Regions from separate parts of the Mesorhizobium sp. M1322 genome, predicted to be linked through region 1. Evidence: predicted binding sites of a transcription regulator. Region 1 holds the regulator's gene; the other holds the start of a gene.
The links. Region 1 encodes LexA, which represses DNA repair genes until DNA is damaged. Its sites were predicted from a motif close to TGTTCNNNNTGTGTTCNG; they were not measured.
Positions count from the first base shown of each region.

Region 1 (7,909 bases):
CCGGACGTTCGAAACCAGCATCGAGACCTCGGAGCGGCTGGCGACGATGGTGCCGGCCGACCGCCTGCTGGTCAGCGAGAGCGGTATTTTCTCGCACGAAGACTGCCGCAGACTGGAACGGAGCGACATCGGTACGTTCCTCGTCGGCGAGAGCCTGATGCGGCAACAGGACGTGGCCACTGCGACGCGCCTGCTTTTGACGGGCAAGGCGCCCGCCGATGCATCGGCCCGAAAATCGGAATCGATTTTCGGAGAGCACGATGCATAGATTCAAAGTATTGGAGCGTACTTGGTGCGTCCAAACGGACGCACGTCGCTCGAAGGTGACCTGACGATGACGGCCGCCCTCACCCATCTTGGTGCGAAAGGCGAAGCCAACATGGTCGATGTCGGCGACAAGGCGGAGACGACCCGCACGGCGATTGCCGAGGGTCTTGTCTCGATGAGACCCGAAACGCTGAAGATGATCCTCGACGGCGACGCCAAAAAGGGCGACGTGTTGGGCACGGCGCGCATCGCCGGCATCATGGCGGCCAAGAGGACGCATGAACTGATCCCGCTTTGCCATTCGCTGCTGTTGACCAAGGTATCCGTTGACATCGAACCGGACGCGGCGCTGCCCGGCCTGAAGGTCACGGCGCTGGCCCGCGTCACCGGCAAGACCGGCGTCGAGATCGAAGCGCTGACCGCCGTCTCGGTCGCTTGCCTCACCATCTACGATATGGCCAAGGCAGTCGATCGCGCCATGGTGATCTCCAGCATCAGGCTGGTGGAAAAGACCGGCGGCAAATCCGGCGACTACAAGGTAGGCGCCCAACAGGCAGGCCGATAATGGCGCTGCTTCCGGTCGCCGAGGCGCTCGAGCGCCTGCTTGAAGATGCTGCGCCCTCGCAAGCTGAAAGCGTCGCCCTGATGGACGCCGCCAACCGCGTGCTGGCGGAGCCGCTCGTGGCGCTCCGCACCCAGCCGCCGTTCAACGCGTCCGCCATGGACGGCTATGCCGTGCGGGCCGAGGATGTCGCGTCCGTGTCCGCGAAACTTTCGGTGATCGGCATGGCTCCGGCCGGACGCGGCTTTGCCGGAACAGTCGGCCCGGCGCAGGCCGTGCGCATCTTCACCGGCGCCCCGCTTCCTGCAGGCGCCGACACCATCGTTATCCAGGAGAATGTCCGCGATCTCGGCGGCGGCAGCATCGAAGTGACCGCGTCGACGGTTGAAGGCCGCAACATCCGCCGCCTCGGGCTCGATTTCTCGAAGGGCGACGTGCTGCTGGAGAAAGGCCGCCTGCTTGATCCGGCGGCATTGTCGCTGGCGGCGTCGGCCAACCATCCGCAGGTCAGCGTGGTGAAACGGCCGCTGGTCGCTATCATCGCCACCGGCGACGAATTGCTGCCGCCAGGCAGCGACCTTGGCCCCGACCAGATCATCTCGTCCAATGCTTATGGCGTCGCCGCCGCTGCCCGCTCAGTCGGCGCCAGCGCGCTCGATCTCGGCATCGCCCCCGACCGCAAGGAGGCGATCGCCACGCTGGTGAAACAAGCGGTCGATGCAGGCGCCGACGTCATCGTCACGCTGGGCGGCGCCTCGGTCGGCGACCATGACCTAGTCCATGACGTGCTGACCGGCGAAGGCATGACGCTCGATTTCTGGAAAATCGCCATGCGGCCCGGCAAGCCGCTGATGTTCGGGCGGCTGGGTGACATCCGCTGCATCGGCCTGCCTGGCAATCCGGTGGCGAGCCTGGTCTGCACGCAGCTCTTTCTGAAGCCGCTGCTTGCGCGCCTCGGCGGCCGCGCCTTCCGGCAGGACATGCGTCAGGCGCGGCTCGGCGCTGCCATGCCGGCCAACGATCTCAGGCAGGACTATGTACGCGCCGTGGTGAGTGAAGAAGCCGGCACGCTGCTGGCGACCCCGTTCGGCATCCAGGATTCCTCGATGCTCAAAATGCTGGCCGACGCCAACGGGCTGATCGTGCGCGAGCCATTCGCTCCCCCAGCCGCGACGGGCGCCGCCTGCAGCGTGCTGATGCTACGCTGAACAAAACGTCAACACATTCATTAAACTTTAAACGGTTGCGGAACACAACTGGAACAGATAGTGTTTGTTCTGGGTTTGTTTTTCTGATTCTGTTGGGGGTCGCGATGCTGACACGCAAACAACACGAACTGCTGATGTTCATCCACGAGCGGCTGAAGGAAAGCGGCATTCCGCCCTCGTTCGACGAGATGAAGGAAGCGCTCGACCTCGCCTCCAAGTCGGGAATCCATCGGCTGATCACGGCGCTGGAGGAGCGCGGCTTCATTCGCCGCCTGCCCAACCGCGCCCGCGCGCTGGAGGTGCTGCGCCTGCCCGATTCGATCGCGCCCGGCCTCAATGCGGCGCGCAAATTCTCGCCGAGCGTCATTCAGGGCAGCCTTGGGCAGGGCAGCCTCGGGCGACAGATCAAGCCGGCGCCTTCACGCATGCCTGCGGCCGGCAATGATGACGACGTCGTTGCCACCGTCTCCATCCCGGTGATGGGCCGCATCGCTGCCGGTGTACCGATCGATGCGATCCAGCACCAGACGCATTCGATCTCGGTGCCGCCGGACATGATCACCGGCGGCACGCACTACGCGCTGGAGGTCAAGGGTGATTCGATGATCGAGGCCGGCATTTTCGACGGCGACACGGTCATCATCCGCAACGCCGACACCGCCCAGCCTGGCGAGATCATCGTCGCCTTGGTCGACGAGGAGGAAGCGACGCTGAAGCGGTTCCGCCGTAAGGGCGCCTCGATCGCACTTGAAGCCGCCAATCCGGCCTATGAAACGCGTATCTTCGGGCCGGACCGGGTCAAGGTGCAAGGCAAGCTCGTCGGACTAATCCGGCGTTACTGAGCGGCAGGCTTTTTGGGTTTCTCGGCCCTGCGGTATGGCGGCAGGCCCTTCGCCTCGCGCGAAAATCTCCGCTGCTCATGCCAGGGTCTATAGGGCTGTCTGACGGCAAAACGGATTTCTGCGCGCGTCGTCGCCGATAGCGGATCGAAGAAGACGGCGGCACTGCCCATGCGAGCGAGCTGCCGTTTGGTGACGACGAGGACCAGCGGATTGCGGCAGGGATTGTAATAGGCTGTGGCGTCGTCGATGACGATCAGATCCGCAAAGGCACAGGCTGACCGCGCGGTTTTGCGGTTGTCGGCGAGCGCGATGATCGCGCCGGACGGATGCCGGGCGAGGCACAGGCCGGCAGTGCAGTAGAAGGGCGCTCCCGGCGGCAGGTCGGCCGGGTCGGCGATGTCGAACCGCACGTCTCCTTTTTCGAATGTCTCGGGCTCGACAATGGTCGCTGAAACCAGCGCATGTTTCCAGTTGTCGGTGGTGAATTCGTTCGAGCGCACCCGGTTGACGGCCAATTCGCCGCCGCCGATCGGCAACGCCACCAGATGCGCATCCTCCGAGATCAGCACGTCGGGCGTGCGCGTCTCGGAAATCGTCAGCAGGCCGGCAAGCGCAAAGGGAAGTGCCGCAAGCCGCAACCATGTCGTCGCCATCGTGGCGATGACCAGGGCGACCGTCACCAGCAGCACCGATTGCAACGAAATAAGTCCGACTGCATCGACCGGCGAACGCTCGGAAATCCATCCCGATATTGCGATCATGGCCGTCAGCCCCTTGCCCATCATGTAGAGGAAAGGTCCGTCGAAGCCGAAAGGCATTGCCAAGGCGCTGAGGACGGCCAGGAACATGACGACCGTTACGATCGGCATGACCGCCAGATTGGCGAACAGGCTAAGCGGCGAGACGCGCTGGAAGTGCCAAATGGCGAAGAGCGCGGTGGCGGTGCCGGCAATGATGGAGGTCATTGCGATGGTGCCTGTCCCAGCGGCGAGTTTCCGCGTGACGAAAACGACCGGTGACCGTCGCTGTGGCGGCGCCGTGGCCTTGTCGGCACGATAGTCGGACCAGCCGGCATAGGCACCCACGAGAGCAGCAGTCGCGGCGAAGGACATCTGGAAGCTTGGGCCGACCACCTCGTGCGGCGACACGACGATGACGGCGATGGCAGAAATCGCCAGATTGCGCATGGTGAGTGCCGCCCGGTCGAACAGCACGGCAACAAGCATTACCGCCAGCATGATGAAGCTGCGCTCAGCCGCGACCACGATACCGGAAAAAATGAGATAGGCCGCGATGGAAAGGAGTGCGGCAGCAGCCGCATATTTTTTGACCGGCCGGCGTGACGAAAAATCGGGAAACAGCGCAAAGGCGCCGCGCAGCAATCCCATGATGGTGCCGGCGACAAGCGCCATGTGCAAGCCGGAAATCGAGATGATGTGGTAGATGCCGGTGCGCCGCATCGATTCGTTTATCTCTTCGGGAATGCCGGCACGCACGCCGACGATCAGCGCGGCGGCAATCTCCCCCTCGGCGCCACCAATGCTGTCCCTGATATGGTCGGCAATGGTTTCGCGCGCCTTTTCGATCGAGGAAGAAAGGCGCGCGGCGAACGGCGCATCCTCGGAAACGACGATCTTCGGATTGCCGAGGAAAAAGCCACTGGCACCGATACCGGCGAAATAGCTGTCGAAGGAGAAGTCATAACTGTCCGGCCTAACCGGGCCAGTCGGAGGCAGAAGCCTCACATAGCCGGTTGCCACCGAGCCTGCGGTCATCTCAGCGGGAATTTTGCGTGCCGAAACCCTGACACGTTCCGGCGCATAACGCAGTGTCGGCCGGGCCGTCGACATCACGTCGATGGTCAGCCTGATCCGGCCGTTCGCCATCTGGTCGAGCCTGACGACACGGCCGGTGAGCTGGGTCTGGATTTCCGAACCGAGCATCTGCGTTCCCGCGCGCCAGGTTTCAACCTTGGCGGCGAGCACACCAAGCGCGCACAGCAACGCTGCCATGAAGCACAAATGCGTCTTGCGCCATGAGCGCGTCACCGCTGCACACAATGCCGTGAGAACCACGACGGCAATGGGCTGCGGAAAGTCCGGTTCGACGGCAAGCGAAAAATAAACGATCACCCCGCATGCCAGAAAAACCGGCACCAGCAGGAAGGCGACGCCGCGGTCTAGTTCCAAGCCGGCTGCCGAGGCCACGCTGTTGCGGATACCGGATGGTGAAAGACGGCTGAGCTGCCGGCGGAAACGAATGACAGGCCCGGGTGTTGGAGCCGGTGTTGGCGCGGCGCGGTCCGGCGAAGGAGGCTGAATGCCCGGCTGCGACGCAGGCAGCGGAGCGGGTAGCGGCTCGGCGTGGGGAACGTCGGCAAACAGCGATCGTTCGCTGACGCTTGTGATCGCGCCCTCGCTCTCGTCCACGCCGCGGCCTGGTCCAGCCATCGGGTCTGCCCCTTGCGCCCTTGACCTCCTATGCTACATGAACGCGCGACGCGCGAAAGTCCGCGCAATCACATCCGTTTCCTGCGCTTGCCTGAGAGTTCCATGTCCGACAAGGTCGTCACCCGTTTTGCCCCCTCGCCCACCGGCTTCCTGCATATTGGCGGAGCGCGCACGGCGCTGTTCAACTGGCTGTATGCGAAACACACTGGCGGCACGATGCTGCTGCGCATCGAGGACACCGATCGTGAGCGTTCGACCGATGCGGCAACCGCCGCCATCCGCGACGGGCTCTCCTGGCTCGGCCTCACCTGGGACGGCGACCCGGTATCGCAGTTCGAGCGCGCACCGCGCCACCGCGCCGTCGCCGAGGAGTTGGTGCGGCTCGGCAAGGCGTATCACTGCTATGCGACGCGGGCCGAGCTGGAGGCGATGCGCGAAAGCGCGCGTGCCAAGGGGCTGCCTCCCCGCTATGACGGCCGCTGGCGCGACCGCGACCCGTCGGAGGCGCCGGCCGGCGCCAAGGGCGCGATCCGCATCAAGGCTCCGGCCGACGGCGAGACGGTGGTGCATGACCTCGTGCAGGGCGAAGTCCGCTTCCCCAACAAGGATCTTGACGATTTCATCATCCTGCGCTCGGACGGCAATCCGACCTATATGCATGCGGTCGTCGTCGACGATCATGACATGGGCATCACCCACATCATCCGCGGAGACGATCATCTGACCAATGCCGCCCGCCAGATGGTGATCTATCGAGCCATGGGCTGGGACGTGCCGTCGATGTCGCATATCCCGCTGATCCATGGCGCCGACGGCGCCAAGCTGTCGAAGCGGCACGGCGCGCTCGGCGTCGAAGCCTATCGTGCCATGGGCTACCTGCCCGAGGCACTGCTCAACTACCTGGCGCGGCTCGGCTGGAGCCACGGCGACGACGAGGTCATGTCGATCGCCGACCTGATTGCGTGGTTCGACATCGGCGATGTCAACAAGGGAGCCGCCCGCTTCGACTTCGCCAAGCTCGAGGCGCTGAACGGCGTGCACATGCGCCGCATGAATGACGACGAATTGCTCGGTATCTTCATCAACACCTTGCCCTATCTCGAAGGCGGCCCGGCGATCGCAGCGCGCCTCGACGAGATACGCAAGGAGCAGTTGCTCGCTGCGCTGCCAGGCTTGAAGGAGCGCGCCAAGACGCTGGTCGAGCTGGCCGATGGTGCCGCCTTCCTGTTCGCCGTGCGGCCGCTGCCGATCGACGAGAAGGCGGCTGCATTGCTGGGCGGTGAGGCGCGCGAGATCCTGCGGGGCGCGCACGCGGCGCTGAACGCGATTTCAGGCGACTGGACGGCCGAAGCGGCGGAGGCTGCGATCCGCGAATATGCACTGGCCGGCGGCCATAAGCTCGGCGCTGTGGCCCAACCTTTGCGCGCCGCACTCACCGGAAAAAGCACCTCGCCCGGCGTGTTCGATGTGCTTGCCGTGCTTGGTCGCGAGGAAAGCCTGGCGCGCATAGCGGATCAAATCGATTAGCAAAACTGGCCCAAGAAGATTGGCATTGAAAGGTAGGTTTCGCAGTGCAACATTAGGTCCTGGCCCAATTTGGCACGCAAATCCAATTACGGGCGCAAACGCGCGAACTCCGGTGCTTTCGACGTGTTGCGTTGCAGATATTTTGCCTTTGCCGGCATGAGAAAACCAAAAGGAGTTTGCAATGTCCGAAGCTGCGACAAAAATGGAATTTGGCGGCAAAACCCACGCGTCCACTGCAAAACTTGAATTCGGCGGCAAAACTCACGAACTCAAGGTGCGAAGCGGCTCGGTCGGACCTGATGTCATCGATATCGGCTCGCTTTACAGCACCACCGGCGCCTTCACCTACGACCCCGGCTTCACGTCGACCGCGAGCTGCGAGTCGGAAATCACCTTTATCGATGGCGATGCCGGCATCCTTTTGCATCGCGGTTATCCGATCGACCAGTTGGCCGAGCACGGCGACTTCCTCGAAGTCTGCTATCTCTTGCTCTATGGCGAATTGCCGACCAAGGCGCAGAAGGACGATTTCGACTACCGGGTGACGCGCCACACCATGGTGCATGAGCAGATGTCGCGGTTCTTCACCGGCTTTCGCCGCGACGCGCACCCGATGGCGGTGATGTGCGGCGTGGTCGGCGCGCTGTCAGCTTTCTATCACGATTCCACCGACATCTCGGACCCGTATCAGCGCATGGTCGCATCGATGCGGCTGATCGCCAAGATGCCGACGATTGCGGCGATGGCCTACAAATACCACATCGGTCAGCCCTTCATTTATCCGAAGAACGAGCTGAATTTCGCGGCCAATTTCCTGCATATGTGCTTTGCCGTGCCATGCGAGGAATACAAGATCAACCCGGTGCTGGCGCGTGCGATGGAGCGCATCTTCATCCTGCACGCCGATCACGAGCAGAACGCCTCGACCTCGACCGTCCGCCTCGCCGGCTCGTCAGGCGCCAACCCGTTTGCCTGCATCGCCGCCGGCATCGCCTGCCTGTGGGGACCAGCCCATGGCGGCGCCAACGAGGCGGCCTTGAACATGCTGGGCGA
Region 1 covers NZ_JAMYLP010000027.1:14,714-22,622, forward strand. The annotation lists gene trpC (indole-3-glycerol phosphate synthase TrpC) at 1-268, shown strand, start outside; gene moaC (cyclic pyranopterin monophosphate synthase MoaC) at 335-832, shown strand; gene NKH12_RS12860 (molybdopterin molybdotransferase MoeA) at 832-2,037, shown strand; gene lexA (transcriptional repressor LexA) at 2,142-2,879, shown strand; gene NKH12_RS12870 (ComEC/Rec2 family competence protein) at 2,873-5,329, opposite strand; gene gltX (glutamate--tRNA ligase) at 5,432-6,856, shown strand; gene gltA (citrate synthase) at 7,038-7,909, shown strand, end outside.

Region 2 (7,909 bases), on a different contig from region 1:
TCGCAATCGCTACATGGCAGCAAGTTCTTAGTCGACGCGCACGCGGCGCGTCACCTGGCCATTGCTTTCCCAGTATGTGTGTTTCTTGGCAATCAAGGGGTCATCCATTGCCGGCTGAATTTGTCCCGTGGTGCTGACCGCGCGCGAGGTCACCGTGTGTTCTCCAGGAGCGGGATTTGCCCAATCCAGGGACCAAATCTTCCAGGCGTGCTCGGCCTCCTCACTGCGGTCGATGGTCGCTGGTGCCCAAGGCCCTTGATCGATTTGCACTTCGACCCGGTCGATCGGCGCCCCCCAGGCCGCGCCAATGATGGAGTAATCTGAGTCTTTCCGGGTAACCTTCGCGGGCGCGGACTTTATCAGCGCTCGCCCGACCGAAGTCTCGGCCCATACGGTCTCGCCGTTGTGGTCTTCCTCCCGGATGGTGACATAGTCACGGGCCATCAGAAGGCTCATGAACCGCGTATCGCGAACCTCGATGCGCTCCAGCCACTTGACGTTGGCGATCCCGTACCAGCCCGGCGCAATGAGCCGGACCGGAAAGCCATTGGGCGCCGGCAAGGCGGCTCCGTTCATTTCATAGCAGAGCAGATTGTCGGGCTTCATCGCGTCGGCGAGCGACATGCTGCGAGCGAAGTTCTGCTGCATCTTGACGTCGCGTATCGCGACCTCGCCTGTGTCAGTACCGAAAAAGACGACCTCGATGCCCTTCTCCATAACGCCGGCTTCCTCGAGGATCGGGGCGAGCGGCGTCCCTGCCCAGCGAGCATTGCCGATGCCGCCGGTGAAAAAGGGAAACCCGTGATTGCCCGAGCATTCCACGGTGAAAACGACCTCCTGCCGCGGCCGCGCCTTGACGTCGGCGAGTGTCAATTTCAAGGGCTTCTTGACCAGGCCGCCGATCTCCATGGACCACGTCTTCTCGTCGATCGTTGGTCGGTTGAAATGCGAGATGCTGAAAAACTTGTCGTTTGGAGTTATCCAGCTATCCAAATCCTCCCAGACAAGCTGCTTCTGAATACCTACCGGATCGGGATTTTCGGTCGGCTGATCCAGCCACGGAATAACTTCCTCGCTCGGCCGTTTTGGAAAAGCGTAAGCCCGACGCGAGGTATAGAGAGCGGCAATTGCGGCAAGAGCCGCGCTTCCTTGAACGAGAAGTTCTCTGGGCTGAAAATCAGGCATGTTGTTTACCTCCCAGTTGATCCGGAACGGGCTGCAACGTGCCTTCGGCCGTAGCCTGATCACGGATAGGCGACACAATGTGAGGTCTGCCCAGCCGGAAGTATCCGGATAGGTCAGACAATCACCGACGCAAGTCAAGCATGTGAAGCATTGGACGAAACACTCTCGCGTTTCGTACGCTAAGAGTGCGCCTATGAGAAGGAAGTGTCCACAACCTGGGCGGGACATGATGATGATTGCAGCATTCGAGACCGATTTTTCCTGTCCTGCCAAAATCTTTTGCCGCTATCGGAAACGACCGCTTTTGGGTCGTTTCCGGACCTTCGCAGGTGCAGTGAGAAAGGCCCGTTCCGACCGCATTTCTGCCGTTCCGATATCGGCCTCACGATCTCCAAGGCACACGTTCACCCATTATTCAGCGAGAAGGCGGGATGGGCTGCCGTCTTCCATGGCGCGACAGGATGGCGGTACGGCCGGCGCAGGTGTATGATGATGGTCTAATACTTCGCATACTTCGCATATTTCGCATCAGGGAGGACAGCATGACGTCTTGGGAAATCAAGGGACGGGAACTCGTCAATTGCACCTGCGAATATGGCTGCAACTGTCAATTCAATGCGCTGCCCGACAAAGGCCATTGCCATGCGGTGGCGGGCATCCAGATTGACGAAGGTCATCATGGCGAAACCGCTCTCGACGGCCTGCGGATCGCCGCGATCTTCAAATGGCCTGGCGCGATCCACGAAGGCAATGGCGAAGCCATCGCTTTCGTCGACGAGAATGCAACCGACCGGCAGCGTCAGGCGCTGCTGCGCATCATGACCGGCCAGGACACCGACCCGTTCGCGACGATGTTCGCCGTCTACGCCTCAACCGTGACAAAGATGAATGAGCCGGTTTTCACCAAGATCGATCTCGACCTCGATATCGACGGCCGCAGGGGCCGCATCTTCGTCAAGGACTACATCGAAACGGTCGGCGAACCGATCCGCAACAAGGTGACGGGCGCGGACTCGCGGGCTCAGATCGTGTTGCCGAACGGCTTCGAATATACGGTCGCCGAGATCGGCAGCGCTTCGAGCACCACCGGCGGGCCGGTTCAGGTGACCACGAAGGACAGCTACGGCCAGTTCGCCCGGCTGCATCTCAACAATCACGGGGTGGTGCGGGCCTGACGCCTCGCATGGACAGCGCGTCGCCACTGGAACGCCTGCTTAGACGCGACCGCGTCATCACGATCGCGGGCGTGGTGGCGCTATGCCTGCTGGCCTGGCTTTATATCGCCGCCGGTGCAGGGCTCGGCATGAATGCGTGGGAGATGTCGAGGCTCGCGCTTTTCCCCCACCAGCAAACTGCCGGCGTGACCCCCGATATGTCCGGCATGGATATGTCTGGCATGGACATGGGCGCGATGGCCATGGCGACGGAATCGCGGGCCTGGGGGGCCGCGAACTGGGCGCTGATGATCGCAATGTGGTGGGTCATGATGGTCGCCATGATGTCCCCGAGTGCGGCGCCGACCATCCTGCTCTATGCGCGCGTGCATCGCCATGCGCTCGCACAGGGTCAGATCCAGGACAAGCTCGCGCCGACCGGCGTATTTATGGCAGGCTACCTCCTGGTCTGGCTGGGGTTCGCCGTCGCGGCGACCGCGTTGCATTGGCTGCTCGAACGCGAGGCCGTCGTTTCCGCGACGATGATGAGTTCGCAGAGCCGCTGGCTTTCAGCCACCGTCCTGATCGCCGCGGGCCTGTATCAGCTGTCGCCGCTCAAGAACGCCTGCCTGTCACACTGCCGGGCACCGACGGCGTTCCTTGCCCGACACTGGCGTCCGCACGCAGGTGGCGCGCTGCGTCTGGGCGCCATGCACGGGGCGTTCTGTGTCGGATGCTGCTGGATGCTGATGGCGCTGTTGTTCGTGGGCGGCATCATGAATCTGGTGTGGGTAGCCGGGCTCGCCATTCTGGTGCTGGTCGAAAAGCTGTTTCCTGCCGGCCCGTGGGTCGGCCGGGCAGTCGGCATTGCCCTGATCGCCTGGGGCAGCGCAACGCTTTTGGTCTGACGGCCAGGGCCGCCTCGATCGGCATTCAAAACGCGCGGAGGAACTTTGAATCCTCGCGTTCGTTTACCGGATGTCGTGGACGCGAGGTTCCGCCGATGAATGTCAGCGACGAAAGGACTGTATCCCTCTGGGCGGCGACCGAAGTAGCGCCCGATGCGGCGTCGCTCGGGCAGAGCGAACAGGTCGATGTCGTGATCGTCGGGTCTGGAATTGCCGGACTGTCGGTCGCCCACGAACTGGCCGTCGCCGGGCAAAAGGTGGCTGTCGTCGACCGCGGCCGGATCGGAAGCGGCATGACGGCGCGCACCACTGCGCACCTGTCGTCCGTCTGCGATGACTATTTTTCGGGACTGATCAAATTGCGCGGTGAGGACCTGGCGCGGATTTTTTATCAAAGCCAATCGGCCGCTATCGACCGTATCCAATCAATCCAGGAGACGGACAGTATCGCGTGCGATTTCCGACGCCTCTACGGCTTTCTCTTTCCGGCTTCCGGCGGCCGAGAATCCGATATCAAGCGCGAGCTGGACGCCGCTCTGAAAATCGGGGTCGACGTCGAGAAGATCAGGGGTGTGCCGTTTGCAGGCTTTTCGGACGGGCAGGCCCTTCGATACGCCAATCAGGCGACCTTCCACCCCCTCAAATATCTCCGCGGACTGGTCGCAGGCATCCGCGCGCGCGGCGGCGTGCTTTATGCCGATACCATCGTCGAAAACCTCGAGGAGACTGACGGCGGCGTGCGCGTAACCACGGTTTCGGGCTTTACCGTGTCTGCCAAATCGGCCGTTGTCGCCACCAACTCGCCGATCAACGATCGGGTCGCCCTCCATACCAAGCAAGCGCCCTATCGGACCTACGCGATGTCGTTCGAGATCGCGCGCGATACCCTGCCGGATGCGCTGTATTGGGATACTGAGGACCCTTACCACTACGTTCGGCTTCAGCCTGGCGAAGGTCGGACCGACTTCCTGATCGTCGGAGGCGAAGACCACAAAACAGGACAGGCCGATGATGCCGGTGATCGCTTCGCGGCCCTGGCGGCCTGGACCAAGAGGCTGGTCCCCGATGTCGGCGTGGAAACCAACCGGTGGTCCGGGCAGGTGATGGAGACGGTCGATTATGCGGGGTTCATCGGCCGCAATCCTGGCAACAGCCGCGTCTTTGTGGCGACCGGGGATTCCGGCCAGGGCATTACCCATGGCGTCGTGGCCGGCCTGTTGATTTCCGACCTGATTCTGAAGGGGGAAAGTCCCTGGCGCGAACTTTACGAACCGTCCCGCAAGACGGCAGGCGCGATCGGCGATTACCTGGCGGAGAATGCGACAGCGATCAAGAGTTTTGCCGAGTATATCGCGCCTGGCGAAATCGATTCCGTCGACAAGCTGCGACCGGGTGAAGGTGCCATCGTTCGCGAAGGGCTCACCAAAATCGCCGCGTTTCGCGATGAGGACGGCACGCTCTACAAGCGCTCGGCTGCATGCACTCATATTGGCTGCCATGTCCACTGGAACTCCCTCGAGCGCTGCTGGGACTGCCCCTGCCACGGCTCGCATTTTGCTATCGATGGCACGGCTTTGAACGGACCGGCCGTGTCGCCACTTGCAAGGGAGTAGGGGAGTAGGGGAGTAGGGGAGTAGGGGAGTAGGGCAGTAGCCAGTAGCCAGTAGCCAGAAGCCAGTAGCCAGTAGCCAGTAGACAGTAGACAGTAGACAGTGGACAGTGGACAGTAGGAAGTGGGAAAGAAGGGGCCATTCCCCCTACTCTCCTACTGCCCTACTGCCCTACTGCCCTACTGCCTTACAATTCCTTTTCGGCCAGCTCGCGAAACGCGTCGGGAACCGAGCGCGATTGGCCGAGCGCGACCGAGGCATAGCCGACCGCCTCCCAGCCGAAGCGGTCGCGGATCTTGTCGATGGCGCGGTCGGCGGTCCAGCGCGCCGCGCCCTTCCTGGTGCCGGGGCGGCGGCGGTCGTCGTCGAGCCCGAGCGGCAGTTCCAGCTGCAGGGCCGGTTGCTTCTCCAGATGCGAGACGGCGATCGCCAACAGCGAGATGGTTTTTCGTGCGGATGATCGACAAGCACCTTGCGCACCAGCGCCTCGGCGATCTCGGCCAGCATCGAGGTTGCCGAAATCGGCTGGTCGAGCGTGGTCGAGCGCGTCACCGAGCGCAGGTCGGCGAAGCGGACGCGGACCGTCACCGTTCGGCCGGGCCGCGATTTCGCCCGCAGCCTGGTGGCGACCCTGTCGGCCAGATGCAGCAGCGCCGGCACGAACACTTCCTCCTCGGCCGGTTTTTTGCCGAGCGCCGACTGCGCGCCGGCCGATCGCGCCCGGCGCTGTGTCTCGAGCTTGCGCGGATCGCGGTTCCAGGCCAGCGCGTTGAGCTTTTCGCCCGCCGCCGGGCCGAGCAGGCGCTCCAGTGACCAGCCGGGCGTCTTCGCCAGCTCGCCGCTGGTGTTGACGCCGATGCCGGCCAGCCGCTCCCTGGTCACCGGCCCGACGCCCCACATCAACTCGACCGGCAGATCGTGCAGAAACTCCAGCTCGTGGCGCGGATCGACGACTACCAGCCCGTCGGGCTTGGCCACTTGCGAGGCGATCTTGGCCAGATGCTTGGTGCGCGCCACGCCGACCGAGATCGGCAGGCCAAGCTCTGCCCGCACGCGGCGGCGGATAGTTGTGGCGATCTCGGCCGGCGGGCCGAACAGATGGGTGCAGCCGGCGACATCGGCAAAGGCCTCATCGATGGAAATCCGCTCGACCAGCGGCGTGAAATCGCCGAGCACCTTGATGGCGGCATCGCCCAGCCGCTGATAATCCTTGAAATGGCCGCCGACGAAAATCAGCCCGGGGCAGAGTTCCCGGGCGCGCCGCCCTGGCATGCCGCCCCGCACGCCAAATGCCTTGGCCTCGTAGGAGGCGGCCAGCACCACACCGCCGCCGACGGCGATCGGCTTGCCGCTTAGGGTCGGGTCGAGCAACTGTTCGACCGAGGCATAGAAGGCGTCCAGATCAGCGTGGAGGATGTTGGCTTCCATCCGGCCCGTTCGCCCGCAGCGGTTCGAACGCCGCATTGTCTTGAGGTGGTTCGTATGGAACATAAAGAGAAGATTGCCGATGGATTGTCAAGGAGCGTGGAAGGCAGGCGGAGGGCAATCGCTTCAGGTTTGCGCTGCCCCTCATCGCCCTGCCGGGCAGTTCTCCCCGTATAGGGAACGGGGCGAAGGACGCTCTCATCGATGGTTTCGCCAATCACCAACGTTGCAGGAAAGTGCCGAGGTTGCGGACAGCCCCTTCGCCCCGTCCCTATACGGGGAGAAGGTGCCGGCAGGCGGATGAGGGGCAGCGCCGACTTCGGCAATCAGCCGATCGAGCGTTATAGCGCCATCTTGTAGCCGAGATGGCTGGCGGTAAAGCCGAGGCGCTCGTAGAAAGCGTGCGCCTTCTGTCGGCTCTTGTCGGTGGTGAGCTGAACGAAGCTGCAGTTTCGCGAACGGCACGCTTCAATCGCCCATTCGATCATCTGCTTGCCGACACCGCGACACCTCCATTGTCGCGCGACGCGAACGCCTTCGATCTGCCCGCGCCAGGCGCCTTTCCTCGAAATACCCGGAATGAAGCTGAGCTGCGGGGTTCCGATCACTTGCCCCGCTTCGACAGCCACCGCCAGCAGCTGGTTGGGATCGGCATCGATTGCCTGGAAGGCATCGACATAGGACGGCGCGAGCGGCGTCGACGGGTTTTCGCGGGCCACGCCGAGCGCGTCGTCAGCAAGCATTGCAACAATCGCCGGCAGGTCGGGCGCTTGTGCGCGACGGAACTCAATCTCGCTCATTGCGGGGAGACATACGGCGCGGGCTTGGCGACGGCAAGAGCGATCCAGGCATTCGCTAGCCAATGACGTCGGCGATCCTCCGGCTTACGCGGCCCGCTGCGCCCAGAGGCGGTGGCCGTAGCGGCGGAAGAAGCGCGCCAGGAGCCGCTGCTTGGCGCGGGCGAGATCGGCGCCGCGTCTTTCTTGGCGCCAGCGCGGCATGTTGCGATAACAGGCGATGAAGCGGGCGGCGTCCTCGAGCGCCTCCTCGGCCGACTGCGCCGGGCGGATCGCCGCCTGGAACAGCGCCTCGCCATGCTTCAACCGGTCGACCATCGCCTTGCGCTGGTAGTGGCCCAGGCGGGCCTTGCCTATGCCGTCGAGGCGAATGGCGGCGAAGGCCGCCAGCATGGCCGGGCTGTCGCCGGTATAGCCGCAATCGCGGGCGAATTGAGCGGAGAGGGCGTCCATCCTGGTTTCCTTGGCTTGCGGCGGCCGCGACAGATGCCGGTCTTGCCGCCCATGCGTAGGTCCGCGGCGCTAACCATCTGTCGGTATTCCATGAAAGCATAACTCAAAAACGTGCGCAAGTTAAACTTTTACTATGGTTGGGCAGAACCGACTCGACTCTTCGGTAAAAACCGATGATGATGCGAACAAAACAGGAACTGAGGCACTAGGGACGATGGCATTGCCGGGCAAGGAAGCGACGATCGCCGAGGTCGTCTCGATCGCGGTCGAGTGTATCGATTGCGGCCGCAACAGATGGTGGAAGCCGGCGGAGCTCAAGCGCTTCGGGGTGACCGCGCAGACGCCGCTGGCGGCCCTTTCGGGGCGCCTTCGCTGCT
Region 2 covers NZ_JAMYLP010000088.1:1,107-9,015, reverse strand. The annotation lists gene NKH12_RS24695 (sulfite oxidase) at 28-1,185, opposite strand; gene NKH12_RS24690 (DUF1326 domain-containing protein) at 1,728-2,360, shown strand; gene NKH12_RS24685 (DUF2182 domain-containing protein) at 2,369-3,247, shown strand; gene NKH12_RS24680 (FAD-dependent oxidoreductase) at 3,343-4,860, shown strand; gene dinB (DNA polymerase IV) at 5,029-6,285, opposite strand; gene NKH12_RS24670 (GNAT family N-acetyltransferase) at 6,624-7,082, opposite strand; gene NKH12_RS24665 (hypothetical protein) at 7,167-7,532, opposite strand; gene NKH12_RS24660 (hypothetical protein) at 7,747-7,909, shown strand, end outside.
Region 2: the regulator LexA is predicted to act here: its motif matches at 6,341-6,358, upstream of dinB (DNA polymerase IV).